4 regions of the Streptomyces sp. NPDC058295 genome follow, and region 1 is predicted to be linked to each of the others. Evidence: riboswitches for the same ligand, from Rfam matches in the RefSeq annotation. Region 1 holds a riboswitch; each other region holds the start of a gene.

Region 1 (7,313 bases):
ATGGCGCCGGACTGGGCGAACAGGCCGATGCGGCCGGGTCTCGGCATCTCCGGGGCCAGCGAGGCGTTCAGCCGCACCTCCGGGGAGGTGTTGATGACTCCGAAGGCGTTGGGGCCGATGATCCGCATGCCGTACGCGCGTGCGTGCCGGACGAGTTCGCGCTGGCGCTCCCGCCCGTCGGGGCCGCTCTCGGCGTAGCCGGCGGAGAGGACCACGAGTCCCTGCACGCCGTGCTCGCCGCACTCGATGACGGCCTCGGGGACCTGCTCCGCCGGGACGGCGACGACCGCGAGGTCGACGGGCGCCGCTATGTCGCGCACCGAGCGGTGGGCGGGCACCCCGTCCAGTTCCTTCAGGTCCTCGGGGAAGGCCTTGTTCACGGCGTACAGCCGCCCGGTGAAGCCCGCCTCGCGGAGGTTGCCGAGGACGCTTCGGCCGACGCCGCCGGGGCTGCGGCCGGTGCCGACGACGGCCACGGAACCGGGCGCCAGCAGCCGCCCCACGGAGTGCGCCTCGGCGCGCTGTTCCCGCGCGCGCTGCACGGCGACGGAGCGCTCGGTGGGTTCGAGGCCGAACTCCAGGCGTACGACGCCGTCCTCGAAGCTGCGCTTCTGGGTGTAACCCGCGTCCGTGAACACCTTGATCATCTTGTTGTTGGCGGGGAGCACCTCGGCCGCGAAGCGGCGGATGTCCCGCTCGCGCGCCACGGCCGCGATGTGCTCGAGCAGCGCGGAGGCGACGCCCCTGCCCTGGTGGGCGTCCTGGACGAGGAACGCGACCTCGGCCTCATCGGCCGGCGCCGAGGCCGCCATGCCGTCGGCACCAATGCGGTCATAGCGTACGGTGGCGATGAACTCGCCGCCGACCGTGGCCGCGAGTCCCACCCGGTCCACAAAGTCGTGGTGCGTGAAGCGGTGGACGTCCTTGTCGGACAGGCGCGGGTAGGGCGCGAAGAAGCGGTAGTACTTCGACTCGTCCGAAACCTGCTCGTAGAAGCTGACCAGGCGCTCGGCGTCATCGACGGTGATGGGGCGGATGCGCGCGGTGCCGCCGTCGCGCAGCACCACGTCGGCCTCCCAGTGGGCGGGGTACTCGTGCCGGTCCGACGCGCTCTGCATGGGGCCCAGAGTACGGCTCGCGTACGACAACGGCGCGAGTCAGTCTGTGGAGGACGTTCGTCGGATCGAGGCCGCGATCCGACGACCACGTCGGGAGGGGACACGCGACCCCTCCCTCACACGCTTCACGTGTGGAACACTGGTCTAGACAACCTGAACACTGAAGGGCAGCATCACATGGCTGAGCGCCGCGTCAACGTCGGCTGGGCCGAGGGCCTTCACGCCCGCCCCGCTTCCATCTTCGTCCGGGCCGCCACGGCCGCAGGTATCCCGGTGACGATCGCCAAGGCTGACGGCAACCCCGTCAACGCGGCCTCCATGCTGGCCGTTCTCGGCCTGGGCGCCCAGGGCGGCGAGGAGATCGTCCTCGCCTCCGAGGCCGACGGCGCGGACGCCGCCCTCGACCGTCTGGCGAAGCTGGTCGCCGAGGGGCTCGAGGAGCTCCCCGAGACCGTCTGAGCGGGTGGCCCCCTACGCGCCTGAGCCGCCGCCGCTCTCGCGGATGCGGTTGCGCGTCGTCGGGGGTGCTCCATTGACGGTGGCGGTGTTCGGCACTTCGAAGGTGTCGTCCCGCTAAACCCCGAAGGGCTCGTCCGAATTATCGGGCGAGCCCTTCGCATTTCCCTTTACGGGCAGCAGAAATAATCCCCCGCGAATTATCCCCTCTTTGTATACGGCCCTCGTGTTAATGCCGCAGACCCGTCATGTTTACGGGAGGTTGCGAAGTCCTCACACGGTCGGCGCGCTCGGGGCCGCCGGAAAAGCGCAGCCGGTGCGCGGTCGTCGCGCGCTCGGTGTGCAGCGCCGTGATCGCCCGCGCGCGCTCGCCGTCGCCGCGCGCCACCGCGTCCACGATCGCGCCGTGCTCCGCCCAGGACTCCACGGGGTTGGCCGGGACCTCCACCGCGTACATCCAGGCGATCTTGTGGCGCAGCTGGGTGAGCATCGACGTCAGGGCATGGCTTCCGGAGGACTGGGCGAGCGTCTCGTGGAACCAGCCCCCCAGGGAGCGCAGATCCTCGCTGTTGCCCCGCCTGGCCCGCTCCTGGCCCAGCCGGACGAGCCCGCGCAGCACCTTCAGATGGGCCTCGGTGCGCCGCTGGGCGGCCCGGGAGGCACCGAGCGGCTCCAGGAGCATGCGCATCTCCAGCAGGTCCGCGGCCTCCTGCTCGGTCGGCTCCGCGACGCACGCGCCCGCGTGCCGCCGCGTGACCACGAAACCCTCGGCCTCCAGCGTGCGCAGCGCCTCTCTGACGGGGACGCGGGAAACGCCGTAGCGGCGGGCGAGGAGTTCCTCGGTGAGGCGGCTGCCGCGCTCGTAGACACCCGCGACGATGTCGTCCCGAATGGCCGTGCACACCGAGTGCGCCGGAATACGCATGACGGACCTCCGCCTTAATCCCCGTGAAACGTCGACGATTGACGTGTGTTCCGTGACTCTATTGCAATGAGCGGGGATTTCCGATGGCGGGCCGGAATCCAGGGATATTTTTTGGACAGCGGGGCCTCGAAAACGGCGAATGCCCCGGCCGGGAGGGCCGGGGCAAGACGATCTGTCGCAGTGGGTCGTCAGACGTTCACGCCGTGCGTGCGGAGGTAGGCGACCGGGTCCATGTCCGAGCCGTACTCCGCGGTGGTGCGGGCCTCGAAGTGGAGATGCGCGCCGGTGACGTTGCCGGTGGCGCCGGACAGGCCGATCCGCTCGCCCGGGGTGACCGTCTGGCCCACCGACACCGCGAGGGACGACAGGTGGCCGTACTGGGTGTACGTCCCGTCGTTCATCTTGATGACGATCTGGTTGCCGTAGGACCCGCCCCAGCCGGCCTCGACCACGGTGCCGGAGCCCACCGCGTGCACGGAGGTACCGCTCGCGGCGTGGAAGTCGATACCGGTGTGGCTGCCGGAGGACCACAGCGAACTGCTGGCCTGGTAACCGGTGGAGACGTAGGAACCGGTGATCGGCAGCACGAAGGTGTTGAGGCGCTTGCGCTCGGCCTCGCGGGCGGCACGCACACGTGCCTCGCGCTCCTCCACGGCCTTCTTGGCGGCGGCCTGCCGGGCGGCCTCCTCGAAGGCCGCGTGCTTCTGCACGGCGACCTGGTCGTCGATCTGCTCGGCGACGGACTCGCCGGCGGTGACGACGGGGATCAGCCCGGTCTGCTCGGGGGTGGGCTCGGCGGCGAAGGCCGCCGGGGTGGAGGCGACGGTGGCCATGACACCGGTGGTGGTGAGCGCCGCGATGCCCGCCGCGCGGACGCTGCTGCGCTGCATCCGGCTGGGCCGACGGTGCTTCCCGGTGGCGCAGGTGAACGCCATGAAGTTGGGGGTGTCCTTTCCTTCCCTCTCGCCTACCGGGTTAGCTGACGGGTTCGGAGCAGGAAGGTCTCCTACGGACCCCCTCGCGTTCACGCGCGGGCGTCCGATTCACCCCAGGGACTTCACAAGTGGGTCCCCGGCTCCCCTGGCTCGCGCCGTACGGGGACTCGGCGATGACTGTCCGGTGCCGCGGCTGCGGCGCACTGCCTGACGAACAGCCCGGATGACGCTAAGCGGCGCGGGTTTCAATCCTCAAACGGATCCCGGTTTTTGTAGCGCATCCCACAGGGCAGACAGGCAACCTCCGCATCAATTCGGACATACGGAGGCCCTGGTGACGCTTTCGTCGACCAGGGCCCCCGCACGCGCGTGCCGTTGCCGGGACCTACTCCGCGGACACGACCTTGACCTCGCCGATGCCGAGGGCCTCGACCGGCTCCTTGATCTGGGCCGCGTCACCGACGAGGACGGTCACCAGGCGGTCCACCGGGAAGGCGTTCACTGCCGCCGCGGTGGCCTCCACCGTGCCGGTCGCGGCGAGCTGCTGGTACAGCGTGGCCTGGAAGTCGTCGGGCAGGTGCTGCTCGACCTGGTCCGCCAGCGTGCCGGCGACGGCCGCGGCGGTCTCGAACTTCAGCGGCGCCACACCGACCAGGTTCTGCACGGCGACGTCACGCTCGGCGTCGGTCAGCCCCTCGGCGGCGAGGGTGCGCAGCACCTTCCACAGGTCGTCCAGCGCGGGACCGGTGTTCGGCGTGTCGATCGAGCCGCTGATGGCGAGCATCGCGGCGCCAGAGCCGTCCGGGGCGGACCGCAGGACCTGCCCGAACGCGCGGACGCCGTAGGTGTAGCCCTTTTCCTCGCGCAGGACACGGTCCAGCCGGGAGGTGAGGGTGCCACCGAGGCAGTACGTGCCGAGCACCTGCGCGGGCCACACACGGTCGTGCCGGTCGGCGCCGATCCGGCCGATCAGCAACTGCGTCTGGACGGCGCCCGGACGGTCCACGATGACGACCCGGCCGGCGTCGTCGGCGATCACCGGCGGCACGGGCCGCGGCTGGGCCGAGGAGCCCGTCCAGGCACCCAGGGTGTCGCCGAGGAGCGCCTCCAGGTCGACACCGGTGAGGTCGCCGACGACCACGGCGGTGGCCGTGGCGGGACGGACGTGCTTCTCGTAGAAGGCGCGCACGGCGGCGGCGTCGATCTTCTCGACCGTCTCCGCGGTGCCCTGGCGCGGCCGCGACATCCGCGCGGTGGCCGGGAACAGCTCCTTGGAGAGCTCCTTGGCGGCGCGCCGGGAGGGATTGGCCAGCTCGTGCGGGATCTCGTCCAGACGGTTGCGGACGAGGCGCTCGACCTCACTGTCGGCGAACGCGGGGGCCCTGAGGGCGTCGGCGAGCAGACCGAGGCCCTTGGGCAGGCGCGAGGCCGGCACTTCGAGGCTCAGCCGGACACCGGGGTGATCCGCGTGCGCGTCCAGGGTGGCGCCGCAGCGCTCCAGTTCGGCGGCGAACTCCTCGGCGGAGTGCTTGTCGGTGCCCTCGGAGAAGGCCCGCGCCATGATCGTGGCGACGCCGTCGAGGTCGGCCGGTTCGGCGTCCAGGGGCGCGTCGAGGAGGATCTCGACGGCGACCACCTGCTGGCCGGGACGGTGGCAGTGCAGCACGGTCAGGCCGTTGGCCAGCGCGGTGCGCTCGGGCGCCGGGAACGCCCACGGCTTGGCCTCGCCCGCCCGGGGCTGGGGGTGGAAGTCCATCGTGGCGAGCTCGGTCACCGGGCCGCCTCCTCGTTCTCGTCCTGGTCGGCGGGGGCTTCGGCGGCGGTCGGCTCGTAGACGAGCACCGCGCGGTTGTCGGGGCGCAGGCGGGCCTTGGCGATCTCCTGCACCTCCTCCGGCGTCACGTCCAGCACGCGCTGGACGGCGTTGAGGGCGAGCTGCGGGTCACCGAACAGCACGGCGAACCGGCACAGTTCGTCGGCGCGGCCGGCGACCGTGCCGAGCCGGTCGAGCCACTCGCGCTCCAACTGCGCCTGGGCGCGTTCCATTTCCTCGGCCGTGGGGCCCTCCTCGGCGAACCGGGCGAGCTCCTCGTCGATGGCGGCCTCGATGACGGGCACCTCGACGTCACCGGACGTCTTCACGTCCAGCCAGCCCAGGGAGGGCGCTCCGGCGAGCCGCAGCAGCCCGAAGCCGGCCGCGACGGCCGTACGGTCGCGGCGCACCAGCCGGTTGTAGAGGCGGGAGGACTCGCCGCCGCCGAGGACGGTGAGCGCCAGGTCGACGGCGTCGCACGCACGCGTGCCGTCCTCGGGCAGCCGGTAGGCGGCCATCAGCGCGCGGGCCGGCACCTCCTCCTCGACGATCTCGCGCAGCTGCTCACCGATGACGTCGGGCAGCCCGCCGTCCCGGGGCGCGGGCTTGCCGTCGTGGCCGGGGATGGAGCCGAAGTACTTCTCGACCCAGGCGAGGGTCTGCTCCGGGTCGATGTCACCGACCACGGAGAGGACCGCGTTGTTGGGCGCGTAGTACGTGCGGAAGAACGCGCGCGCGTCCTCCAGGGTCGCCGCGTCCAGGTCGGCCATCGAGCCGATCGGCGTGTGGTGGTACGGGTGGCCGTCCGGGTAGGCGAGAGCGGTCAGCTTCTCGAAGGCCGTGCCGTAGGGGACGTTGTCGTAGCGCTGACGGCGCTCGTTCTTGACGACGTCGCGCTGGTTCTCCATCGACTCGTCGTCCAGCGCGGTGAGCAGCGATCCCATGCGGTCGGCCTCCAGCCAGAGGGCGAGCTCCAGCTGGTGGGTGGGCATGGTCTCGAAGTAGTTCGTGCGCTCGAAGCTGGTGGTGCCGTTGAGCGAGCCGCCGGCCCCCTGGACCAGCTCGAAGTGTCCGTTGCCCTTGACCTGGCCGGAACCCTGGAACATCAGGTGCTCGAAAAGGTGAGCAAGACCCGTACGCCCCTTGACTTCGTGGCGTGAACCGACGTCGTACCAGAGGCACACCGCCGCGACGGGGGTCAGGTGGTCCTCCGAGAGCACCACGCGCAGGCCGTTGGCCAGACGGTGCTCGGTCGCTGTCAGGCCCCCGGAGCCTGCCTGGGCTGTGGCCGTGTGACCCATGGGCATGTACGTCCCTTCCGATCGCGGACGCGGTCGTCGAAACCGCGGTTTTCCTGCCGGTCCTGCCACTGTATGCAAGCGTGCGGACGGTCCGCGAAGTTCCCGGACGACATACGCCGAGAGCGAGATCGCGTAGCCTGCGGGCAGCCGTGGAGGAGATGCCTCTGCGTTCGGGCCGGACGGCCGACGCCGGGTCCTCGCCCGCGCTGTCAGTGCCACGGTCCACAATGGTCCGCGTCAGATCCCGTATCACGCCCCAGCAAGGAGCCGGCAGCGATGGCCCGCCGCAGCACGAAGACCCCGCCGCCCGACGAGTCGTTCGAGGAGCGGATCCTCGACATCGACGTCGTCGACGAGATGCAGGGCTCCTTCCTCGAGTACGCGTACTCGGTCATCTACTCCCGCGCCCTGCCGGACGCCCGTGACGGCCTCAAGCCGGTGCACCGCCGCATCGTCTACCAGATGAACGAGATGGGCCTGCGCCCGGAGCGCGGCTATGTGAAGTGCGCCCGGGTCGTCGGCGAGGTCATGGGCAAGCTGCACCCGCACGGCGACGCGTCGATCTACGACGCCCTGGTGCGGATGGCGCAGCCCTTCTCCATGCGGGTGCCGCTGATCGACGGCCACGGCAACTTCGGCTCGCTGGGCAACGACGACCCGCCGGCCGCCATGCGGTACACCGAGTGCCGCCAGGCCCAGGCGACGAGCCTGATGACGGAGTCGATCGACGAGGACACGGTCGACTTCTCGCCCAACTACGACGGC
Region 2 (7,313 bases), on a different contig from region 1:
CGCCCGGCTATCTGCGTGCCGCGCAGGAGCTGCTGCACCGGCACAAGGCGCTGCTGATCGCGGACGAGGTGCAGACGGGTCTCGGCCGGACCGGCGACTTCTACGCCTACCAGCACGAGGACGGCGTCGAGCCGGACCTGGTGTGCGTGGCCAAGGCGCTCTCCGGGGGCTATGTGCCGGTCGGTGCCACGCTCGGCAAGGACTGGATCTTCAAGAAGGTCTACTCGTCGATGGACCGGGTGCTCGTGCACTCGGCGAGCTTCGGGTCCAACGCGCAGGCCATGGCGGCCGGGCTCGCGGTGCTGTCCGTGCTGGAGAACGAGCAGATCGTGGCCCACGCGCGGGTCACCGGCGACCTGCTCAGGTCCCGGCTGGCGGCACTCGTCGACAAGTACGAGCTGCTGGCCGACGTCCGCGGCCGGGGTCTGATGATCGGCATCGAGTTCGGAAAGCCCAGGTCGCTGAAGCTGCGCAGCCGGTGGGCCATGCTCCAGGCGGCCCGCAAGGGACTCTTCGCGCAGATGGTGGTGGTACCGCTGCTGCAGCGGCACCGGATCCTCACCCAGGTCTCCGGCGACCATCTGGAGGTGATCAAGCTGATCCCGCCGTTGATCGTCGGCGAGCGGGAGGTGGACCGGTTCGTCGACGCCTTCACCGCCGTGATGGACGACGCGCACGGCGGCGGACTGATGTGGGACTTCGGCAGGACCCTGGTGAAGCAGGCGGTGGCCAACCGCTGAGCCGCCCGGGCGAGCCGCTGAGCCTCGCGGGAGCGCGGGCGCCCGGGAGGGCTGACTGAGCACTGACCGGCAGCTGACCGGGCACGGTCCGGGCCTGCGACCGCTTTTGCCTCTGAGGCAACAAATTTGCCGCAGAGGCAATTCCGGCGTGGAATGGAGCCATGAGCTCGCCCGAGTCCCAGGACCCCGCGGAACAGGCCGGGGCCCTTCCCGCCGTCGCCCCCCAGCTGCGCGCCCTGCGCCGCCGGGCCGCCCTCACCCTGGAGGCCGCGGCCCGCGCCGCCGGGCTGTCGCCCGCCCATCTCTCCCGCCTGGAGACCGGGCAGCGCCAGCCCTCGCTGCCGATGCTGCTCGCGCTCGCCCGTATCTACGGTACGACGGTCTCGGAACTGCTCGGCGAGACATCCGCCGACCGGGACGCCGTCGTCCGTGCCGCCGGCATGGAGCCGACCCGCGCGGGCGGCTGGACGTACTGGCAGGCGGGCGCCTCCGGGCGCGGGATGCAGGCCCTGCGTGTCCACGTGCCGTACGGCTCCCAGGGAGACGTCGTGCGCGTGCACCCCGGGGAGGAGTGGCTGCACGTCCTGCGCGGGCGGCTGCGGCTGCGCCTCGGGGACACCACCGAGCTGCTCGGGCCCGGTGACAGCGCGCACTTCGACTCGCTGACCCCGCACCGCATCGCGGCGCAGGACGCCGACGGGGTCGAGCTGCTCTTCGTCCACACCCTGTTGCAGAGCCCCACGGCCACGCTGTGCCTGGGCCCGACCCTTTCGGACATCGGAGAGACGCCATGAAGGACATCGAGGAGAAGTTCCCCCGCACCCTCTGGATCCGGCTGATCATCTACATCGCGGTGGGACACCTCTTCGCGGGATTCCTCTTCCTGCTGTTCGAGGTGGGCGCCAACCAGTAGGGCCGTTCGCGACGCCGGCTCAGTCGAGCAGTCGGCCCCGCAGCCGCTCACGGGTCTCGGGGGAGAGTCCGAGACCTTCCTCCAGATAGGCGTCGACGCCGCCCCAGGTCTCCTCGATGGTCTCCAGGGCCGCCGCGAGGTACTCCGCGCGCGCGTCGAAGAGAGGGCTGAGCAGCTCCATGACCTCGGGGGAGTAGGCAGCGGCGGAGGTGGCGCTGCGGCGCACCCGGTAGCGGCGGTGCTTGGCGTTGGACTCCAGGTAGTCGGCGAGGATGGCCTCGCGCTCCACGCCCAGGGCGAGCAGTGTCACCGCGATGGACAGGCCCGCGCGGTCCTTGCCCGCCGCGCAGTGCATCAGGGCCGGGACGCTGTCCTCGGCGAGCGAGTGCAGCACCCGCGCGTGCTCGGCCGTCCGCTCCTTGATGATCGAGCGGTAGGAGGCGATCATCCGGCCGGCGGCCTTGCCGTCGCCGAGGATCCCGCGCAGCTGGTCGATCTCGCCGTCGCGGACCATCTTCCAGAACTCGGAGCCGTCCGCCGGGTCCGACAGGGGCAGGTTCACATTGCGCACGCCCGGGAGCTCGACGTCCGGGCCCTCCAGCTTCTGGTCCGCGGCGTTGCGGAAGTCGAAGATCGTGTGCAGGCCCAGGCCGGAGAGGAACGCGGCGTCCTCGTCGGTCGCGTGCGCGAGATGGCCGCTGCGGAACAGCACGCCGTGCCGCACCCGCCGGCCGTCGACGGTCGGCAGACCGCCCACATCCCGGAAGTTGCGCACACCGGCCAGCTCGGGCTCGGTCGACGGGATCTGCTGCGTCACGGGGGCTCCCTCCCTGTCGGTCTCCGTCGGCGCGGCTCGTGGTGGCCGACGGGACGCTGCCCCGACGATACGACATGGGTTCCCCGGGCAACGGGTTGTCCACAGGCCGGTACTCCGGACGTCTGCCCAGGTGAAGAGTTGTCCACGGAAAGTTGCCCGGCAGGCCGACCGCATTCGATGATGTTGGTGCTTGATCGCACCTGTTCGAATTAGTGGGGGTTTGATGCCCGAGATCGCCGACAACGGCCGTACCTGGCTCCTTTCGGGGCCGACGAGCAGCTACGCCCTCCACCTCACCGAGGCCGACGAGCTGGTCCACCTGCACTGGGGCCCGGGCATCGCGCTCGCGGACGCCGAGGCGCTCGCCGCCCTCCCGCCGTCGGAGCGGGGGGCGTCCTTCGAGTCCCCGCTCGACGGCCGGGAGGAGTACCCGGTCGAGGGCGGCCCCCGCTTCGTCCGGCCCGCCCTGTCCGTGCGCACCGACGAGCGCCGCGGCACCGAGTGGTCCTACCGGGACTTCGAGGCCGACGACGACGGGCTGCGGCTGCGGTTCCGGGACGCCGGGCTGGCCGTCACCCTGCACTACCGGATGCGCGGCGATGTCGTCGAGCGCTGGACGACCCTGCGCAACGACGGTGAGGGGCCGCTGGAGCTGCTGCGCGCCGACTCCGCCACCTGGACCCTGCCCGAGCGCGACGACTGGCGGCTGTCGCAGCTGCACGGCCGCTGGGCCGCCGAGTCCCGGCTCACCCGGTCGCCCCTCACCTACGGCGAGCAGGTCATCGGCAGCCGGCGCGGCCACACCGGGCACCAGCACCTGCCCTGGGTCGCCCTGGACACCGACGCGACCGAGGAGCGCGGCGAGGTCTACGGCTGTGCCCTCGGCTGGTCGGGCACCTGGCGGATCGCCGTCGCCCAACTCCCGGACGCGCGCGTGCAGATCACCGGAGGCGTCGGGTACGACGACTCGGGGCTGCTGCGGCTGGCCCCGGGGGAGTCCTTCACCACACCCGTCTTCGCCGGCCTGTGGAGCGACGGCGGCTTCGGCGGGGCGAGTCGCACCTGGCACGCCTACCAGCGCGCGTACGTCGTCCCGGACGCCGAACGGGACCGGCCGGTGCTGTTCAACTCCTGGGAGGCCACCTACTTCGACATCTCCGAGGAGCAGCAGGGCACGCTCGCCCGGCGGGCCGCCGCGATGGGCGTGGAGCTCTTCGTCGTCGACGACGGCTGGTTCGGGGCACGTACCGGCGACCACGCCGGGCTCGGCGACTGGCAGCCCAACCGCGACCGCTTCCCGAACGGGCTGAAGCCCCTCGCCGACCAGGTGCACGACCTCGGCATGCAGTTCGGCATCTGGGTCGAGCCCGAGATGGTCAACCCGGACAGCGAGCTGTACCGGGCGCACCCCGACTGGGTGCAGTTCCAATCCGGACGAAAGCGGACGGAGTTCCGCAATCAGCTCGTGCTGAACCTCGCGCGCGAGGATGTCCAGGAGTACCTCTGGGAGCAGCTCCACGGGCTCCTGTCCAGCGCGCCCGTCGACTATGTGAAGTGGGACTTCAACCGCTGCTTCACCGACGCCGGCTGGCCGGACGACCCCTACCCGCAGCGCCTCTGGGTCGACCACGTACGGGCCCTGTACGCGCTCCTGGACCGGCTGCGGGCGGCCCACCCCGGGGTCGCCTTCGAGTCCTGCTCCGGCGGTGGCGGGCGCATCGACCTCGGGATCATGAGCCGTACCGACCAGGTGTGGACCTCCGACAACACCGATCCGCTCGACCGGCTCGACATCCAGCACGGCTTCAGTCAGATCCACCCCGCCCGGGTCATGGCGGCCTGGGTCACCGACAGCCCCAACACCCAGCTCAACGGCCGGGTCAGCTCGCTGCGCTTCCGCTTCGTCAGTGCCATGGCCGGCGTGCTCGGCGTCGGCGGGGACCTCTCCGAGTGGAGCGAGGAGGAGCTCGCCGAGGCGCGCCGATGGGTGGACCTCTACAAGGAGATCCGGCCGCTCGTGCAGCAGGGCGACCTCTACCGGCTGCGGCCCCCGGCGGGCGGCCTGAGCGCCGTGCAGTACGTGCGCGGTGACGAGAGTGTCGTCCTCGCCTGGCTCCAGGCGCAGCGGTTCGGCGAGCCCGTCCCGGCGCTGCGGCTGCGTGGACTCGACCCGACAGCGTCGTACGAATGCCGTGAAACGGGCGAAGTCCACCGGGGAGCGGTGCTGCTCCATCACGGGCTGCGCACCGGTCTGCGGGGCGACCTTGATGCGACGGTTATCCGGCTGCGTCGCATCTGAGGTTTCTGTCCGAATTGAAGCCTTAATTCCAACTCGCTCTGGAATAAAGGAACCTGGAGAGCTGTCACGTGAGCAGCGTCATATCCGTGACCGTGCGTCGCCCGTCATGTTCACGTAATTCGCATGCTTTTCCAGGGTGCTTGGCGGTAAACGGGCCCCCTGTCTCACGGAGTGTGACCGGGGATTCTCACAGCGGATCAAGAGAAAGGCGTTAGCGGCGCGACCTCTGCTTGTCCCTGTGCGTCCTGGTCGCTTACGTTCCACACCAATCCGGACGGACGCCGAATCCTGCCACCGCCCGGAGTCCGCACACTCACCCGTATCTGGCAGGAGCGGGGGACCCACAGGTACAACCGCCTGTTCCGGTCTCCGGAACAGGCTTTGGGGTAAAGCCGCGCCTCGGCGCGGCCGGGCATCTCCAGTCCGCACCCGACAGCTCACCTCGCAGGCGCCGGAGAGGAATTCGCCATGCCCGCGAAGGGTAAGCACCGCCGTCCGAAGACCCAGCGCTTCACTCGTTCCATAGCCGTCGCCGGAACGGGCGGCGCCGCGCTCGCCCTTCCGCTCATAGGTGCCGCCGGCGCTCACGCGGCCCCCGCGCAGTCCGTCGCACAGTCGGCTTTCCAGGCCGTTCCGGAAAAGGCCGTGCAGTCCGTGCCGGTGGCGCAGAAGGCGGCCACCGCCACGACGGCCAAGTCCTACACCGTGCGGTCCGGCGACTATCTGTCGAAGATCGCCGACGAGCAGAACGTCAGCGGCGGCTGGCAGAAGCTGTACCAGGACAACCGTCAGGCCGTCGGCAGCGACCCGTCGCTGATCCACCCCGGACTGAAGCTCTCGATCGGCAAGAAGGCGGCGAGCACCGGTTCGTCGTCCGGCTCGTCGTCCGGTTCCTCCTCGTCCGCCCCGTCGAAGTCGAAGGCGTCCGGAACCAAGTCGTCGTCCTCGTCGTCCGGTTCGTCCGCTTCGAAGGCGGTCACCCAGGCCGCCGAGAACGGCACCGGCACCTCCAGCGGTTACACGCTGCCGGTGGCGGGCGCCACCGTCGGCACCGCGTACCACACGGCCGGCAGCATGTGGTCCAGTGGCTACCACACCGGGACCGACTTCGTCGTCCCGACCGGCACCTCCCTCAAGGCCGTGGGCGCGGGCACCGTCGTCTCCGCGGGCTGGGGCGGCGCGTACGGCAACCAGGTCGTCATCAAGCTGGCCGACGGCTACTACGCCCAGTACGCCCACCTCTCCCAGCTCTCCGTCTCGGCCGGCCAGACCGTGACCGCGGGTCAGCAGGTCGGCCTCTCCGGTGCCACCGGCAACGTGACCGGCCCGCACCTGCACTTCGAGATCCGTACCACGCCGGACTACGGCTCCGACGTGGATCCGATCGCCTACCTCCGCTCGCACGGCGTCTCCGTCGGCTGACCCCCTCCGACTCCGACGACCTCTCGCCTGACACGCGGCCGAAGGCCGGACCCCGATCCCCGGGTCCGGCCTTCGGCATGTCCGGGGAGGGGAGGAGGGGCGGCGTCGGAGTTTGCGCGTTCATGATCGTTCTATTGCGTTCTCATGGCAGCCCTCGGTGCCCCATCGACAGGCGGGAGAGAGTGGGGACACAGTGATCTCCGTCAGCGAGCAAGCGCTTTCTCACGCTCTTCGGAGGTCCTGTGTCCGGCGTCGACCGACGCATCGTCATCAAGGGCGCCGCGGCCGCGGCCGCCGTCACCGCCGTCACCCTGCTGGCCGGACTCGTCTCCGCGCCCGCCGGGCACGCCACCGGGATCCCGCGCCGGATCGTCGAGAACCTCGACCGCGGCCTGGCCGCCACCCCGTCCGGCGAAGGGACCTTCCTCAGCTGGCGGCTGCTCGGCACCGAGTACGCGCGGTACGCGAACGCCATCGCCTTCAACGTCTACAAGAACGGACGCCGGCTCAACCGGGAGCCGCTGCGCAAGTCGACGACCTATCAGGACGACAGCCCGGGGACGGGCACGTACACCGTCCGCGCCGTCGTCGACGGGCGGGTGCAGAAGCCGAGTCCGGCGGCCCTGCGCTTCACCGACGGCTACGCCGAGATCCCGCTGGCCGGTGCCGACGGCTACACCGTGCAGCACGCCTGGCCGGGTGACCTCGACGGCGACGGACGCTACGAGCTCGTCGTCAGCCGGTTGTCCGGGACCCGTGACAGGCCCGACCTGCTGGAGGCCTACACGCTCACCGGTGAGCGCCTGTGGCGGGTCGACCTAGGCCCCGGCTCCTACACCCAGGTCGGCGGGAACGGCGCCAACGACCCGGCGCCCGCCGCGATCAGCGGTTCCACGGCGATCGGCGGCTACCGCAACGACGACAACGTCACCGTCTACGACCTCGACGCCGACGGCCGCGCCGAGGTGCTGGCGCACACCGCCGCCGGGACCACCTTCGCCGACGGCTCGCAGGTCACCGCCGCCTCGCCCGCGAACCAGTTCGTGTCGGTGATCGACGGAGCGACCGGCACCGAGCGGACCCGGCAGCCCGTCCCCGACGACTTCGTGGCCGACGGTCCCT
Region 3 (7,313 bases), on a different contig from region 1:
CGTCTGGCGCTGTGCGCTGGAGGGGACGAAGTACGACACCGGGGTGCACCTGAACGTCCGTGCGACCGCCGGCCTCGTCTTCTCGGCCAGGGCGCAGGACGGTGACGCCGGGGCGATGCACATGCTGAGCCTGCTCTCCGAGAACGAGGCGACGGCGCTGGACTGGCTGCGCAAGGCCGTGGACGCGGGGAGGACGGAGCTGGCGGGACAGGTCGGCGAGCGGCTCCTCGGGCAGGGCGAGGCGGAGGAGGCGCTGCCCTATCTGCGGGCGGCGGCCGAGGCGAAGCCCGATGGTCCACAGGCGCGGCTGGTCGGGGAGGCGCACCTGGCGCTGGCCGAGCAGTGGCTGCGCAAGGCGGCGGCCGAGGCTGACATGGCGGCCACACACCGGCTGGGGGACCTGCTGCTGGGGCGCGGCGAGTTCAGCGAGGCGATGGACCTCTACGTAAGTGCCGAGATGCAGGGATACACCCCCGTGGCCCGCAGCGCGGCCGTGTCCTTCCTGCTGAGTCACGAGGAAGAGACCGCCGAGGTACTGCTGGCCCGCGCCGCCGCCGACGGCGACGAGGGGGCCGCCGAGTTGCTGGCCGGCCTCCGCAAGCCGCGGCAGAGCCTGGACGACGCCGCGGACTACTTCGCCGGCGACGGCAGGCTGGACGCCACACACGAGGCCGCTGTGGTGGAGAAGATGGGGTTCTCGGACGAGGCCCGCAAGGGGTACGAGCAGGGTCACGCCCGCGGCGACGCCTACGCCGCCTACCGGCTCGCGCTGCTCCTCGAGAAGCAGGACAGCGCCGCCGAAGCCACCCTCTGGTACCGCAAGGCCGCCGACCTGGGGCACCCCGCCGCGCGGAAGGCCCTCGCGGAGCGCGGCGAGGACACCGCTACGGTCGGGGAGTGACCGAGCAGCCCGACACAGACCACCAGGACCGCACCACTCCCGAACTCTTCACCTGGGAGTTCGCGACCGACCCCTACCCCGCCTACGCCTGGCTGCGCGAGCACGCGCCCGTGCACCGCACCGTTCTGCCCAGCGGGGTCGAGGCCTGGCTGGTCACCCGGTACGCCGACGCGAAACAGGCCCTCGCCGACCAGCGGCTCTCCAAGAACCCGGCGCACCACGACGAACCGGCGCACGCCAAGGGCAAGACCGGCATCCCCGGTGAGCGCAAGGCCGAGCTGATGACGCATCTGCTCAACATCGACCCGCCGGACCACACCCGGCTGCGACGGCTCGTCAGCAAGGCCTTCACCCCGCGCCGGGTCGCCGAGTTCGCGCCCCGGGTCCAGGAGCTGACGGATCAGCTCATCGACCGGTTCGCCGCCGAGGGGAAGGCCGACCTCATCCACGACTTCGCCTTCCCTCTCCCCATCTACGCGATCTGCGACCTCCTGGGCGTCCCCCGTGAGGACCAGGACGACTTCCGCGACTGGGCGGGGATGATGATCCGGCACGGCGGGGGCCCGCGGGGCGGTGTCGCGCGGTCGGTGAAGAAGATGCGCGGTTATCTGCTGGAGCTCATCCACCGCAAGCGCGCGGAGCTTCCCGCCGATCCGGCTCCCGGCGAGGACCTCATCTCGGGTCTGATCCGCGCCTCGGACCACGGCGAGCACCTCACCGAGAACGAGGCCGCCGCCATGGCCTTCATCCTGCTGTTCGCGGGCTTCGAGACCACCGTCAATCTCATCGGCAACGGCACCTACGCCCTCCTCACCCACCCCGAGCAGCGCGCACGCCTCCAGCTCTCGCTCACCGAGCACGACGGCGACCGCGGCCTCCTCGAGACGGGCGTCGAGGAACTCCTGCGCTACGACGGTCCTGTGGAGCTCGCCACCTGGCGGTTCGCGACCGAGCCGCTGAGCATCGGCGGGCAGGACATCGCGCCGGGCGACCCCGTGCTCGTGGTGCTGGCGGCGGCCGACCGTGACCCGGCGCGCTTCGCGGACCCCGACACCCTCGACCTGTCCCGCCGTGACAACCAGCACCTCGGCTACGGCCATGGCATCCACTACTGCCTGGGAGCCCCGCTGGCCCGGCTGGAGGGCCAGACCGCGCTGGCCACCCTGCTCACCCGGCTGCCCGATCTCCGACTGGCCGTGGAACCGGCCGAGTTGAGGTGGCGCGGCGGGCTCATCATGCGCGGACTGCGGACTTTGCCGGTCGAGTTCACTCCGGTGCATTCCGGCTCATAAGCGATCCACATCTGACCGGATGTCAGCCGGAGTGTGACCGTTCGGCGGAGTAAAGGTGACCAACACTCAAGTCTGTGATCTTCACGTGATCTGCGCGGCATTAACTTGTGACAAGTGATCGTCTGCCGATACGTTCTCTCGTCAGCGCGACGCATCGGTTCCACTCGCCGCGCCGGTCAGTGCTGTCCAGAGAAAGGCCCTTCGCATGCTCTCCGGGAACGGTCGTCACCGTCGCCCCCGCCAGGCCCCGGCCCTCCTTGTCGCGGCCGGAGTGACGGGCTCCGCCATCGCCATCCCGCTGCTCGCCGCCTCCGGCGCGAGTGCGGCGGACGGCACGGTGTGGGACAAGGTGGCGCAGTGCGAGACCGGCGGCTCGTGGAGTGCCGACGAGGGTGGCGGCGAGTACGGCGGCCTGAGTCTCACCCAGAAGGACTGGGAGGCGAACGGCGGCCTCGACTACGCGACCAGCCCCGACCTGGCCAGCCGCAGCCAGCAGATCGCCGTCGCGCAGAAGGTGCTCGCGGCCGAGGGGATCGGCGCTTGGGGCACCTGCGGGCTGACCTCCGGGCTCACCCAGGAGAACGGCGCGCTGAGCGTGGACACCGGCGTGGCGGACGACTCGTCCGACTCGTCCGACTCATCTGGGTCTTCCGGATTGTCCGACCTGTCCAGGGGATTGTCCGGATCCTCGGGCTCCACGGCCGACGACGACTCCTCGGCCGGATCGTCCGACTCGTCCGCTGATTCCTCCGGTTCGCCCTCGGCGTCCGCTTCCTCCCCTTCATCCTCTTCCTCCGCCGCCACGGTCGACTCCGGCACGTCCGGCGGTTCCGGCGGCCGGAGCGACGGCTCGACGGGCGCGAGCTCGCCCACGGCGACCCCGGGTGCGGACGACTCGGACAAATACGTCCAGGACGAAGGTTCTTGGAGTCTCGTCGACACCGGCTCCCTGGGCCCGGGCAAGCACCGCGGCGCCACCGCCGACGAGGCCGCGACCAAGAGCGCGACCGGCACCGGCGTGGACGGCACCGCCCCCGCCTCCGCCGGCCGGCATGCCGCGGCCACCTATGTCGTCCAGGAGGGCGACTCCCTCGCGTCCATCGCCGACTCCCTTGGTCTCGACGGCGGATGGCGCGCCCTCTATGCCGAGAACAGGGGCCTCATCGGTGTCGACCCGAGCAACATCGCCGCCGGTCAGACCCTCGACACAGGGGTGGAATAGGGCGCAAAGCCCAAGAAAAACAGCGGGAGTTCACGTCACGCTTCGCGCCGAATGTCCGGTTTGGTGAAAGTGTGGGATGAGTCTCAGAAGCCCTGATCGTCTTTGAAATTCCGTCGATCGCGTGTCTACGGTCGAGGCCGCTCGGCAACCCGAGCCCCGGCCGTCGCAACGCCGAATCCTGCCAGCGACGAACCGGGAACAGTCGTCGCGTCAAGCGCCGTAGGCAGGAGCGGGGGACCCAAGGTAAGTGCCGCGCCGGTCGGTTGACCGGAACGGCTAGGGGTGAAGCCACACCTCCCACGGAGCAGCGCTCCGACGGGCGAGGAAGTGGCCGGGCAACTCACACGACCCGAACCCGACAGCTCACCTCGCAGGCGTCGGTGAGGGGATCCACCATGCTGTTTTCCGCCAAGGGCAAGCACCGCCGTCCCTCCAAGGCGACCCGCGTCGCCACGCTCGCCGGCGTCACCGGCGTCGCCATCGCCGCCCCGCTGATGGCGGCCGGCAACGCCTCCGCCGCCACCGCCTCCGAGTGGGACACGGTCGCCCAGTGCGAGGCCGGCGGCAACTGGTCCATCAACACCGGCAACGGCTACTACGGCGGTCTGCAGTTCTCGGCGTCCACCTGGGCCGCGTACGGCGGCACCGCCTACGCCTCCACCGCCGACCAGGCCTCCAAGTCCCAGCAGATAGCCATCGGCGAGAAGGTCCTCGCGGGTCAGGGCAAGGGTGCCTGGCCGGTCTGCGGCACCGGCCTGTCCGGCGCCGCCTACAACGGCTCGAGCGCCGCCTCCTCGGGCTCCGGCTCCTCCGGTTCCTCCAGCTCGTCGAACGGCGGCAGCACCAGCAGCCGCTCGACCGACGAGCAGAGCGCCTCCCGCTCGACCGACCGCCCGGCCGCCTCCAAGACGGTCACCACCCCCACCGGCAAGAAGGTCAAGAAGGGTGACGGCGAGTACAAGGTCGTCAAGGGCGACACCCTCAGCTCCATCGCCGAGAAGCACAAGGTCAAGGGTGGCTGGGCGAAGCTGTTCGAGCTGAACAAGGACATCGTCGTCGAGGCCGACCTGATCTACCCGGGCCAGCAGCTGCACCTGAAGTGACGCTCGGCCCGAAGTGACACCGGGCCCGCAGTGACGCTTCGCCCGAAATGACACCTGGCCCCCAGAGAAGCCACAGCACCCTCATATCCGAGGTCGGCACACTGAAGACCTCGTGAGGGTCACCCCCCGTCCCCACGGGCCCCCCGCTCCGGTGCGTGTTCCCCCGTACGCACCGGAGCGGGGTTTCTCTTTGCCCGTTCGTCACTTCCTGTCGGCTTTTCTCGGCCACCCCCTTTGTTCCGGGCGGAAACAATAGGTACCGTCTGTCTGTCCACGGGACGGTCGGTCGGCTGCCGACGGTCCCGGGGCGGTTAGGCTCTAGTCGCAAGGCTCAGCAAGGGCTCATCAAGTCCCCTGGGCCCCGCACAACCAGCGTCACATCCCAAGAAGGAGATGCTCGTGCCGTCCATCGACGTCGTCGTAGCCCGGGAAATCCTGGACTCCCGAGGCAACCCCACGGTCGAGGTCGAGGTCGGCCTCGACGACGGCAGCACGGGTCGTGCCGCCGTTCCGTCCGGTGCCTCCACCGGTGCCTTCGAGGCCATCGAGCTCCGCGACGGTGACCCCAACCGCTACCTCGGCAAGGGTGTCGAGAAGGCCGTCCTCGCGGTCATCGAGCAGATCGGCCCGGAGCTCGTCGGCTACGACGCCACCGAGCAGCGCCTGATCGACCAGGCCATGTTCGACCTGGACGCCACCGACAACAAGGCCTCGCTCGGCGCCAACGCCATCCTCGGCGTCTCGCTCGCCGTCGCGCACGCCGCCTCCGAGGCCAGCGACCTGCCGCTGTTCCGCTACCTGGGCGGCCCCAACGCGCACCTGCTGCCGGTGCCGATGATGAACATCCTGAACGGCGGCTCGCACGCCGACTCCAACGTGGACATCCAGGAGTTCATGATCGCCCCGATCGGCGCGGAGTCCTTCTCCGAGGCCCTGCGCTGGGGTGCCGAGGTCTACCACACCCTCAAGAAGGTGCTGAAGACCAAGGGCCTGTCCACCGGCCTCGGCGACGAGGGCGGCTTCGCCCCGAACCTGGAGTCCAACCGCGCCGCGCTCGACCTCATCATCGAGGCCATCAAGCAGGCCGGTTACGTCCCCGGCGAGCAGATCGCGCTCGCGCTCGACGTCGCCGCGTCCGAGTTCTACAAGGACGGCAAGTACGAGTTCGAGGGCAAGTCCCGCTCGGCCGCCGAGATGACCGAGTACTACGAGGAGCTCGTCTCCGCGTACCCGCTCGTCTCCATCGAGGACCCGCTGTACGAGGACGACTGGGCCGGCTGGAAGGTCATCACCGACAAGCTGGGCGACAAGGTCCAGATCGTCGGCGACGACCTCTTCGTCACCAACCCGGAGCGTCTGGCCCGCGGCATCGAGGAGGGCTCCGCCAACGCCCTGCTCGTCAAGGTCAACCAGATCGGTTCGCTGACCGAGACCCTGGACGCCGTCGAGATGGCCCAGCGCAACGGCTTCAAGTGCATGATGTCCCACCGCTCCGGCGAGACCGAGGACGTCACCATCGCCGACCTCGCGGTCGCGGTGAACTGCGGCCAGATCAAGACCGGCGCCCCGGCCCGCTCGGACCGCGTCGCCAAGTACAACCAGCTGCTGCGCATCGAGGAGATCCTCGACGACGCCGCGGTCTACGCCGGCCGCAGCGCCTTCCCGCGCTTCAAGGGCTGAGCAAGGTCTGATCAAGGGCTGACGCCGCCGACCCCAACCGGGGCAAGGCTCCGCCAGTCGTACGTACGTCCCCGTACCGGTCCCGTACCGTGTGCGGGGACGTACGCACGTGTGAGACGGGAGGCGGGAAGCAGTGGCCGTGAAGGACCGGGACCGTTTCTCCACCGCGACCAGGATCAAGCTGCTCGGCGAGCAGACCGCGGCCCGGGTCTACCGCTCCCAGACCAAGCGCCAGGCCCGCCGCTCCCGGCTCACCGGCCGTGCCGCGCTCCTCGCGCTCGTGCTCTGCACGCTGATCGTGGCCCTGGCCTACCCGATGCGCCAGTACGTCTCCCAGCGCGCCGAGATCGCCGATCTGGAGCGCGAGAAGCGGCAGGCCAGCGAACGCGTCGAGCAGCTGCGCGACCTCAAGGCGCGCTGGCAGGACGACGCCTACGCCGAGCAGCAGATCCGGCAGCGGCTGCACTACGTGCTGCCGGGGGAGACCGGGTTCGTCGTGATCGACCCGGACGCGGCCAGGCAGTCCCGCGCCGACCTCGGGTCGGCCGACCGCCCCTGGTACTCGAACGTCTGGGACGGCGTCGACAAGTCCGACGCCTCGGACCAGTGAACAGCCGACCAGTGAACGACCGACCGGTGAACTGAGACCGGTGAACCGACCGGTGGTCAGAACCGGTTGCCGGAACCGATAGAAAGACAGGCATGGAAACGCCCCCGCCGACCACCCCGCGCACCGAGCCCACCGACGCGGACGTCGAGGCCTTCAAGCAGCAGCTCGGACGGCCGCCGCGCGGTCTGCGCGCGATCGCGCACCGCTGCCCGTGCGGTGAGCCGGACGTCGTGGAGACGGCCCCCCGCCTGCCCGACGGCACGCCCTTCCCGACGCTGTACTACCTGACGTGCCCGAAGGCCAACTCGGCCATCGGCACGCTCGAGGCGAACGGCGTGATGAAGGAGATGACGGAGCGGCTCCAGGCCGACCCGGAGCTGGCCGCCTCCTACCGTGCCGCGCACGAGGACTACGTCCGGCGCCGGGACGAGATCGAGGAACTGAAGAACTTCCCGAGCGCGGGCGGCATGCCGGACCGGGTGAAGTGCCTGCACGTGCTCGTCGC
Region 4 (7,313 bases), on a different contig from region 1:
TTCTCCTGGAAACCGCGTGCGACCTGCGTGAAGATCTCCTCCAGCTGTCCCACCTGCTCGGGGGTGAGCCGGTCGAAGAGGGCCGCGCGGACGGTTTCGGCATGGCCCGGCGCCACGTTCTCCAGCACCGTCATGCCCTCGTCCGTCAGGACCGCGACGCTGCCGCGCTTGTCCTGCTGGCAGTCCTCACGCCGCACCAGCCCGTCCTTCTCCAGCCGGGAGACCGCGTAGGTCAGCCGGCTGCGGGTGATCTTCAGCCGCTCCGCGAGGTCGGTCATCCGCAGCCGCCGCTCGGGGATGTCGGAGAGGTTGGCGAGGATGGAGTAGTACAGGTGGGGCATGCCGGCGTCCTGCTGGAGCTGCCGGTCGATCGCGTCCTCGAGGAGGAGGTAGCCGGCAACGTACGCGCGCCAGGCGCGTTGCTCCTCGGGGGTGAGCCAGCGAGTCGTCATGCCCCCAGTGTAAGTTTGTTTCAAACTTGAACCAAGCCCTGCCCGTCATCCCAGGGAGAGCCGCGCCGATGCCGTACCCGTACGTCCTGCTGTCCGCCGCCGTCTCCCTCGACGGCTATCTGGACGACACCACGCCCGAGCGCCTGCTCCTCTCCAGCCGCGCCGACTTCGACCGCGTCGACGAGGTGCGGGCCTCCGTCGACGCCATCCTCATCGGCGCCGGCACGATCCGCGCCGACAACCCCCGGCTCCTCGTGAACTCCCCCGAGCGCCGCGCCGCCCGGGTGGCCGCCGGACTGCCGCCGTACCCCCTCAAGGTCACCGTCAGCGGCTCCGGCGACCTCGACCCGGCGGCGAACTTCTGGCACACGGGCGGCGAGAAGGTCGTGTACACGACGGAGAAGGGCGCCGAGCGGGTGCGCGCGCTGGGCATCGCCGCGGACGCCGTCCCGCTCGGCCCCGAACTGGACTGGCGCCGCCTCCTCGAACACCTCCACGACGTGCGCGGCGTACGGCGGCTCATGGTCGAGGGCGGCGGAACGATCCACACCCAGCTGCTCCGGCAGGGCCTCGCCGACGAACTCCAGCTCGTCCTCGCCCCGCTCTTCGTGGGCGATCCGGCCGCGCCCCGCCTGTTCGGGCCGGGCGGCTACCAGGGCGGACGCCTGCGTCTGGTGGAGACCCGGCGCATCGAGGACGTCGTCCTGAACCGCTACGAGCCCACCGCCCCCGGTGCCGGACCGCTGCCCGCCGCCGCCGACCGGCACTGGCTGGCCCTCGCCTGCGCACTCGCCGCAGACTGCCCGCCGTCGGAGACCGCCTTCAGCGTCGGCGCGGTGATCGTGGCCGCCGACGGCACGGAACTGGCGCGCGGTCACTCCCGCGAGGCCGGCGACCCGGTCGTGCACGCCGAGGAGGCCGCCCTCGCGAAGCTCGACCCCGCCGACCCCCGGCTGCCCACCGCCACCGTCTACAGCAGCCTCGAACCGTGCGCCCGCCGCTCCTCCCGCCCGGCCCCCTGCGCCCGCCTCATCCTCGACGCGGGGGTGCGCAGGGTGGTCACGGCCTGGCGCGAGCCGGACACCTTCGTCACCGAGGCGGACGGCACCGGTCTGCTGACGGCCCGGGGCGTCGACGTCCTCGTCTTCCCGGAGTACGAGGAGCGGGCGAAGCAGCCGAACCGCCACCTCCTCTGAGGCCACCGAGGCCCCGCGGATCAACCGATGTGCTTTCTGTCCCGCTGATGGCGTACAGTTGTGTTCATCGCCGCGGGGTGGAGCAGCTCGGTAGCTCGCTGGGCTCATAACCCAGAGGTCGCAGGTTCAAATCCTGTCCCCGCTACTGATGAACCGAAGGCCGGAATCCGAAAGGGTTCCGGCCTTCGGCGTTTCCGTCGACGTTTCGCCGACCGCTTAGAGGACCTGCTTCCTCACTCTTGGTGACCGGCCGACCGCCCTGCGCATAACGACTGAGTCACCATCAAAACTCCTGTGACTGATGAAGCGTTTCCGGGGCATGTCGAGGCGCGGTCAACTCGCCCGTTTTTCACCGCTGGTAGCCCAAAAGTCCAGGCCAGAAATGTTGTTGATCAAGAGGAACAGCTTGGAAACCCACCCCCGGGTCTATTAACGTTCGATAACGCAGCGCGGTCGTCCCAGCCGGCACCAGAGTCGGCTCCGTGCGGCACGTGCCGAATCCCGCAAGGGAACCGGGGAACCACCACCATGGGGTGAATCACGCGGAAGCCGTCGTGAACTCGCAGAGTCCACGACCGGTATACGCGCGTAGGAGACCTTCCCGCTCCGAACCCGTCAGCTAACCCGGTAGGCGACGGAAGGAAAGGAGTGCGCCCGCGTGGCGTCCAACCCGCCTGCCCCCGAGGCCCCGTACGCGCCCAGCCAGCGGTCCACCGAGACCTTCGGCTACGGCGACTACCGCACCGACGAGGGACCTTGGGAGGAGTGGAACCCCACCGCGGAGTCCACTCGCCCGGTACGCGGCAAGCACCGCGTCGCCAAGCAGCGCGGCGGCGGATTCGCCCGCAGCTCCACCGTTCTCGGCGTCGGCGTCATAGCCGCCGTCAGCGCGGGTGGCATGGCCAGTGCCAACACCGGCAAGGCCCCGGTCTCCATCTCGATGCCGGACCTGCCCAACGTGGGCTCGCTCATCACCGACGACGAGCCCGCCCCGGAAGCCGCGCCGGCCCTCGCCAGCTTCGGCTCCGAGACCGCCGTGGACACCGAGGAGAGCACCTCCGACGCCGGCGAGGCGCTGCGCAGCCGGATCATGGCGCAGGCCGAGTCGCAGCAGTCCCAGGTCGAGGTCAAGGCCCTCGCCGCGGCCGCCAAGGCCGAGTCCGACGCCGCCGCCAAGGCCGAGAAGGAGGCGGAGGCCAAGGCCGCCGCCGCGAAGAAGAAGGCCGCCGAGGAAGCAGCCGCCAAGGCCGAGGCCGCGCGCCTGGCCGAACTGGCCAAGCAGTACACGCTGCCGACCTCCTCGTACACCATCACCTCGACCTTCGGTCAGGCCGGTTCGCTCTGGTCCTCCGGCTACCACACGGGTCTCGACTTCGCCGCGCCGACGGGCACGCTCATCAAGGCCGTCCACAGCGGCACCATCACCGAGGCCGGCTGGGCCGGTTCCTACGGCTACCGCACCATCCTGACCCTGGACGACGGCACCGAGCTGTGGTTCTGCCACCAGTCGTCGATCAGCGTCAGTGTCGGCCAGAAGGTCGCCACCGGTGATGTGATCGGCCGGGTGGGCGCGACCGGGAACGTGACCGGGGCCCACCTCCACCTCGAGGTCCACCCCGGCGGCAGCGCCGACGGCATCGACCCGGCGGCCTGGCTGCGCGGCAAGGGCCTCAACCCCTGAGCCGTCTCCCTTGAGCCGTTCGTCCTGAGCCGTTCCTCCGGACACGTTGATCCACCCCGCAGCCCTGACGCCCTCCGCGTCGGGGCTGCCGGTGTGTGCCGGTCATGCGTGCTGTTCACACGTTCTTCGCGTCACGCCCGGAATGGGCGGGCCGTCGATGCCCGTTGAGACAGAACATGACTTCTCTTCGCAAGCTCGGCTCCTCCGACCTCGAGGTCTTCCCGCTCTCCCTCGGCGGCAACGTCTTCGGCTGGACCGCCGACGAGACGGCCTCCTTCGCCGTGCTCGACGCCTACGCGGCCGCGGGCGGCAACTTCGTCGACACCGCCGACTCCTACTCGGCGTGGATCGAGGGCAACAGCGGTGGTGAGTCCGAGACCATCATCGGCAGGTGGCTGCAGGCCCGGGGCAACCGCGACGACGTCGTGATCGCCACCAAGGTGAGCCAGCACCCCGAGTTCCCCGGCCTGTCCGCCGACAACATCAAGGCCGCCGCCGACGCCTCGCTCCGCCGTCTGGGCACCGACCACATCGACCTCTACTACACGCACTTCGACAAGCCCGAGGTGCCCGTCGAGGAGATCCTCGGCGCGCTCGACGAACTGGTGCGGGCGGGCAAGGTGCGGCACATCGCCGCCTCCAACATCACGCCCGAGCGCCTCCAGGAGTCCCTGGAGTTCTCCGACCGCGAGGGCCTGGCCCGGTACGTCGCCCTCCAGCCCCACTACAACCTGGTCTCCCGCGACACCTACGAGGGCGGTCTCCAGGGCCTCGCCGCCCGCTTCGGCCTCGCCGCCGTCCCGTACTTCGCCCTCGCCGCCGGCTTCCTCACCGGCAAGTACCGGCCCGGTACGACCGTGGAGAGCGCCCGCGCGGCCGGCGCCGCCAAGCACCTCGACACGGAGCGGGGCCGGAACGTCCTCACCGCCCTGGACGAGATCGCCCAGGCCCACGACACCCGGATCCCCACGGTCGCCCTGGCGTGGCTCGCCGCGCAGCCCACGGTGGCCGCGCCGATCGCCTCCGCGCGGACGGTCGAGCAGCTGCCGGCGCTGCTGGGGGTGGCGCAGCTGGAACTGACGGCACAGGAGATCATCCGGCTGACCCGCGCCTCGGCCTGACCCGACCCGGGCCCCGGCCCTGCCTGCCCCGGCCTACCGGTGCGGGTGGGGAGCGGGATACGGTCCCGCCGGATACCCGGGTCCGGGTCCGTGCGTGGGGCCGTGTCCGGGGCCGGGGACGTGTGCCGCGGGGTACCCGGACCCATAGCCGTACCCGTACCCGTACGACGGTGCCGCCGGACTGCCGTACACCGGAGCCGTGGGATGGCCGAATCCGGCGCCGTGGCCCTGGCCCTGGGCCTGGTCCTGGCCGTGGGCCGGACCCTGGCCGTACCCGTACGCCCCGTAGACCGGCCAGGGCGGCGCGGCCACCCGTACCGGCGGGGCCGTCATCCGGGCGGCGTGGTCCAGCGCGGGCCGGGCGACGTCCGTCCGCCGCCACAGTTCGTTGAGCAACTCCCGCTCGCGTACGAGGAAGTCCGCGCCGGCCCGCCCCCGTCGGCCGCGGTGCCGCAGGAACGCGAGGGACGTCGCGTACGCCTCGTACCGCGCGACCTCCCGCGCGGCCGGCCTGCCGAGGTGCCGGCCGGCGTACTCCCGGGCCAGTCGCCGGGCCCGCATCGAGCCGAGCGCGTAAGGCTCGGCCGGGGTGAGCCAGCCGGCGGCCGCGTAGGCGGGCAGCTCCTCGCGTACGGTGCGCAGCTCGCGTTGCCGCGTCCACACCACCAGCCAGGTCAGCAGCCCGAACGCGGGAACCATGATCGCCGCGTACACCGCGAAGAACCCGAACTCGCCGAACGACGAGGAGCCGTTCCACAGGGCGTGCATGCCCATCGCGAGGAGCAGCCCGCCCAGCGGGACCAGCACCCGCCGCAGGTGCTGGCGGTCCCCGGAGAGCGCGGCGACGCCGAAGCCGATGCCGGTCAGGACGGTGAACAGGGGGTGCGCGAACGGCGACATGACGACGCGGACGAAGAAGGTCGCGGCGGTGACCGAGGCGATGCCGGTGTCGCCCGTGAGCTGGTCGGTGCCGAAGGCGGTGCCGAGGTAGAGGATGTTCTCGGTGAAGGCGAAGCCGGTGGCGGTGACCCCGGCTATGACCACGCCGTCGACGATCCCGGTGAAGTCCCGCCTGCGGAAGAGGAACAGCAGCAGGACGGCGGCGGCCTTCGCGGACTCCTCGACGATCGGCGCTATGACGGTCGCCCCGAGGGTGTCCGCGCTGGACGGGTCGGCGGTCGCGGTGGCTATCCATCTGGTCGCGAAACTGTTGGCGATGATGGCTATCAGCGCTGCCGCGCACGCGCCCCAGGCGAAGGCGAAGACCAGGTTCCGCCAGGGTCCCGGCTCCACCCGGTCCAGCCATCGGAAGGCGGCGACCAGCAGCGGCACGGGCAGCACGGCGAGCCCGAGCCCGACCAGGAACCCTTCCGTACCGGTCTGTTCGCGCACCAGCGCGAGGATGACCAGGCCCGACAGCGTGAGCAGGGTGATCAGCGCCCCGTACCGCACCCTCCCCCAAGTTCTCGGCCGCGCTCGGCCCCGGCGGGACCCCCACCGCTGCCACCAGTGAGCGTGCCGGAGCACACCGTCCTCGGGTGCGCCGCCGGGATGCGGCGGACAGGGCGGAAACGGAGGACTGATGGCCACGGCATCGACCCTAACGAGGGAGAGGACTGTGGTGGAGGGGGAGGCCGGTCGGCGATCCTTTGGTCGATCTTGTTGATCGGCCCCTTGGGGGGTCAGCGATTCCCGGGCCGGACGCGATGCTGTACGCGACGGAAGAGCAGATCGTTCACGACGTGACCCTTGTCCAGTCCCTGTCCCTCGAAACGGGTCAGCGGCCGGAACTCGGGCCGGGGCGCGAACCCGCCGTCGGCCCGGGTGTTCTCGAAGTGGGGGTGCGCGGTGAGTACCTCGAGCATCTGCTCGGCGTACGGCTCCCAGTCCGTGGCGCAGTGCACGGTCGCGCCCGGCTTCAGCCGCGTCGCGGCCAGGTCGAGGAACTCGGGCTGGATCAGGCGCCGCTTGTGGTGGCGCTTCTTCGGCCAGGGGTCGGGGAAGTAGACGCGCAGTCCGTCGAGCGAGTCCGCCGGCAGCATCTCGCGCAGCAGGATGATCGCGTCCCCGTTGGCCACCCGGACGTTGGTCAGCCCGGTGCGGTCCGCGAGGTTGAGCAGATTCCCCTGGCCGGGGGTGTGCACGTCCACCGCGAGGATGCCGGTGTCCGGGTCGGCGGCCGCCATCTGCGCGGTCGCCTCACCCATGCCGAAGCCGATCTCCAGCACGACGGGACGGTCGTCGCCGAACAGCTCGGCGAGGTCGACGGCGTGCCCGTCGATGTCGAGCCCCCACTGGGCCCACAGCCGCTGCAACGCGTCCGCCTGCCCGGCCGTCACCCGGCTGCGCCGGGGCTGGAAGCTCCGGATCCGCCGCTCGAAGTGCGACCCGGCGGGATCGGCCTTGGGCCCGTCGGGGAACCTGGGTTCTCCCTTGGCCCGGGTGTGCCGAACGGACTCGCCCGGGTGGTGCTCGCCACCGGGAAAGGGCTGGGGGGCTTCGGGGGTGCTCACGGAATCAGACACAGTGGTGTCGATTTTACGGGTCGGCTCCCGGTGCCTGCCGCGCCCGCGAGCCCGGCACCCGACCGCCGCCTCTGCGGGCGCGGTACCCCGCCGCTCACGCGTCGGTCAGCGCTCCCAGGGCCCGGCGGGCCACTTCACGGCCGATCGGCAGTGCGGCGGTGGCCGCCGGCGAGGGAGCGTTCAGCACATGGACCGTCCGCGGCCCCTCCCGTATCAGGAAGTCGTCCACCAGAGTGCCGTCCCGCAGCACCGCCTGTGCCCGCACCCCGGCCGCCGCCCGCACCAGGTCCCCCTCCTCCACCGCCGGCAGCAGCCGGCGCACCGCGTCCACGAACGCA

The links. A riboswitch is a leader RNA that binds a small molecule or an ion and turns the genes downstream of it on or off. The one in region 1 is predicted to bind cyclic di-AMP.
Positions count from the first base shown of each region.
Region 2: linked by a shared signal. The riboswitch ahead of ACFVYS_RS02645 (peptidoglycan DD-metalloendopeptidase family protein) and the one ahead of ACFVYS_RS06195 (M23 family metallopeptidase) in region 1 are both predicted to bind cyclic di-AMP.
Region 3: linked by a shared signal. The riboswitch ahead of ACFVYS_RS24605 (transglycosylase family protein) and the one ahead of ACFVYS_RS06195 (M23 family metallopeptidase) in region 1 are both predicted to bind cyclic di-AMP.
Region 4: linked by a shared signal. The riboswitch ahead of ACFVYS_RS40995 (M23 family metallopeptidase) and the one ahead of ACFVYS_RS06195 (M23 family metallopeptidase) in region 1 are both predicted to bind cyclic di-AMP.

Region 1 covers NZ_JBHVYO010000004.1:157,686-164,998, forward strand. Annotated here, with positions in the region: gene ACFVYS_RS06180 (GNAT family N-acetyltransferase) at 1-1,118, opposite strand, end outside; gene ACFVYS_RS06185 (HPr family phosphocarrier protein) at 1,296-1,577, shown strand; gene ACFVYS_RS06190 (GntR family transcriptional regulator) at 1,804-2,499, opposite strand; gene ACFVYS_RS06195 (M23 family metallopeptidase) at 2,688-3,434, opposite strand; cyclic di-AMP (ydaO/yuaA leader) riboswitch at 3,449-3,617, opposite strand; gene ACFVYS_RS06200 (M16 family metallopeptidase) at 3,820-5,208, opposite strand; gene ACFVYS_RS06205 (pitrilysin family protein) at 5,205-6,554, opposite strand; gene ACFVYS_RS06210 (DNA topoisomerase (ATP-hydrolyzing) subunit A) at 6,825-7,313, shown strand, end outside.
Region 2 covers NZ_JBHVYO010000002.1:60,457-67,769, reverse strand. Annotated here, with positions in the region: gene ACFVYS_RS02670 (aspartate aminotransferase family protein) at 1-740, shown strand, start outside; gene ACFVYS_RS02665 (helix-turn-helix domain-containing protein) at 902-1,534, shown strand; gene ACFVYS_RS02660 (DUF6126 family protein) at 1,531-1,653, shown strand; gene ACFVYS_RS02655 (tyrosine-protein phosphatase) at 1,673-2,470, opposite strand; gene ACFVYS_RS02650 (alpha-galactosidase) at 2,694-4,769, shown strand; cyclic di-AMP (ydaO/yuaA leader) riboswitch at 5,039-5,233, shown strand; gene ACFVYS_RS02645 (peptidoglycan DD-metalloendopeptidase family protein) at 5,238-6,191, shown strand; gene ACFVYS_RS02640 (hypothetical protein) at 6,434-7,313, shown strand, end outside.
Region 3 covers NZ_JBHVYO010000023.1:99,786-107,098, reverse strand. Annotated here, with positions in the region: gene ACFVYS_RS24620 (hypothetical protein) at 1-901, shown strand, start outside; gene ACFVYS_RS24615 (cytochrome P450) at 898-2,193, shown strand; gene ACFVYS_RS24610 (transglycosylase family protein) at 2,399-3,415, shown strand; cyclic di-AMP (ydaO/yuaA leader) riboswitch at 3,621-3,807, shown strand; gene ACFVYS_RS24605 (transglycosylase family protein) at 3,811-4,518, shown strand; gene eno (phosphopyruvate hydratase) at 4,912-6,198, shown strand; gene ACFVYS_RS24595 (septum formation initiator family protein) at 6,332-6,808, shown strand; gene ACFVYS_RS24590 (DUF501 domain-containing protein) at 6,901-7,313, shown strand, end outside.
Region 4 covers NZ_JBHVYO010000074.1:5,097-12,409, forward strand. Annotated here, with positions in the region: gene ACFVYS_RS40980 (MarR family winged helix-turn-helix transcriptional regulator) at 1-452, opposite strand, end outside; gene ACFVYS_RS40985 (dihydrofolate reductase family protein) at 521-1,648, shown strand; tRNA gene ACFVYS_RS40990 (tRNA-Met) at 1,720-1,793, shown strand; cyclic di-AMP (ydaO/yuaA leader) riboswitch at 2,131-2,299, shown strand; gene ACFVYS_RS40995 (M23 family metallopeptidase) at 2,307-3,329, shown strand; gene ACFVYS_RS41000 (aldo/keto reductase) at 3,506-4,450, shown strand; gene ACFVYS_RS41005 (PrsW family intramembrane metalloprotease) at 4,484-6,040, opposite strand; gene trmB (tRNA (guanosine(46)-N7)-methyltransferase TrmB) at 6,133-6,975, opposite strand; gene lhgO (L-2-hydroxyglutarate oxidase) at 7,070-7,313, opposite strand, start outside.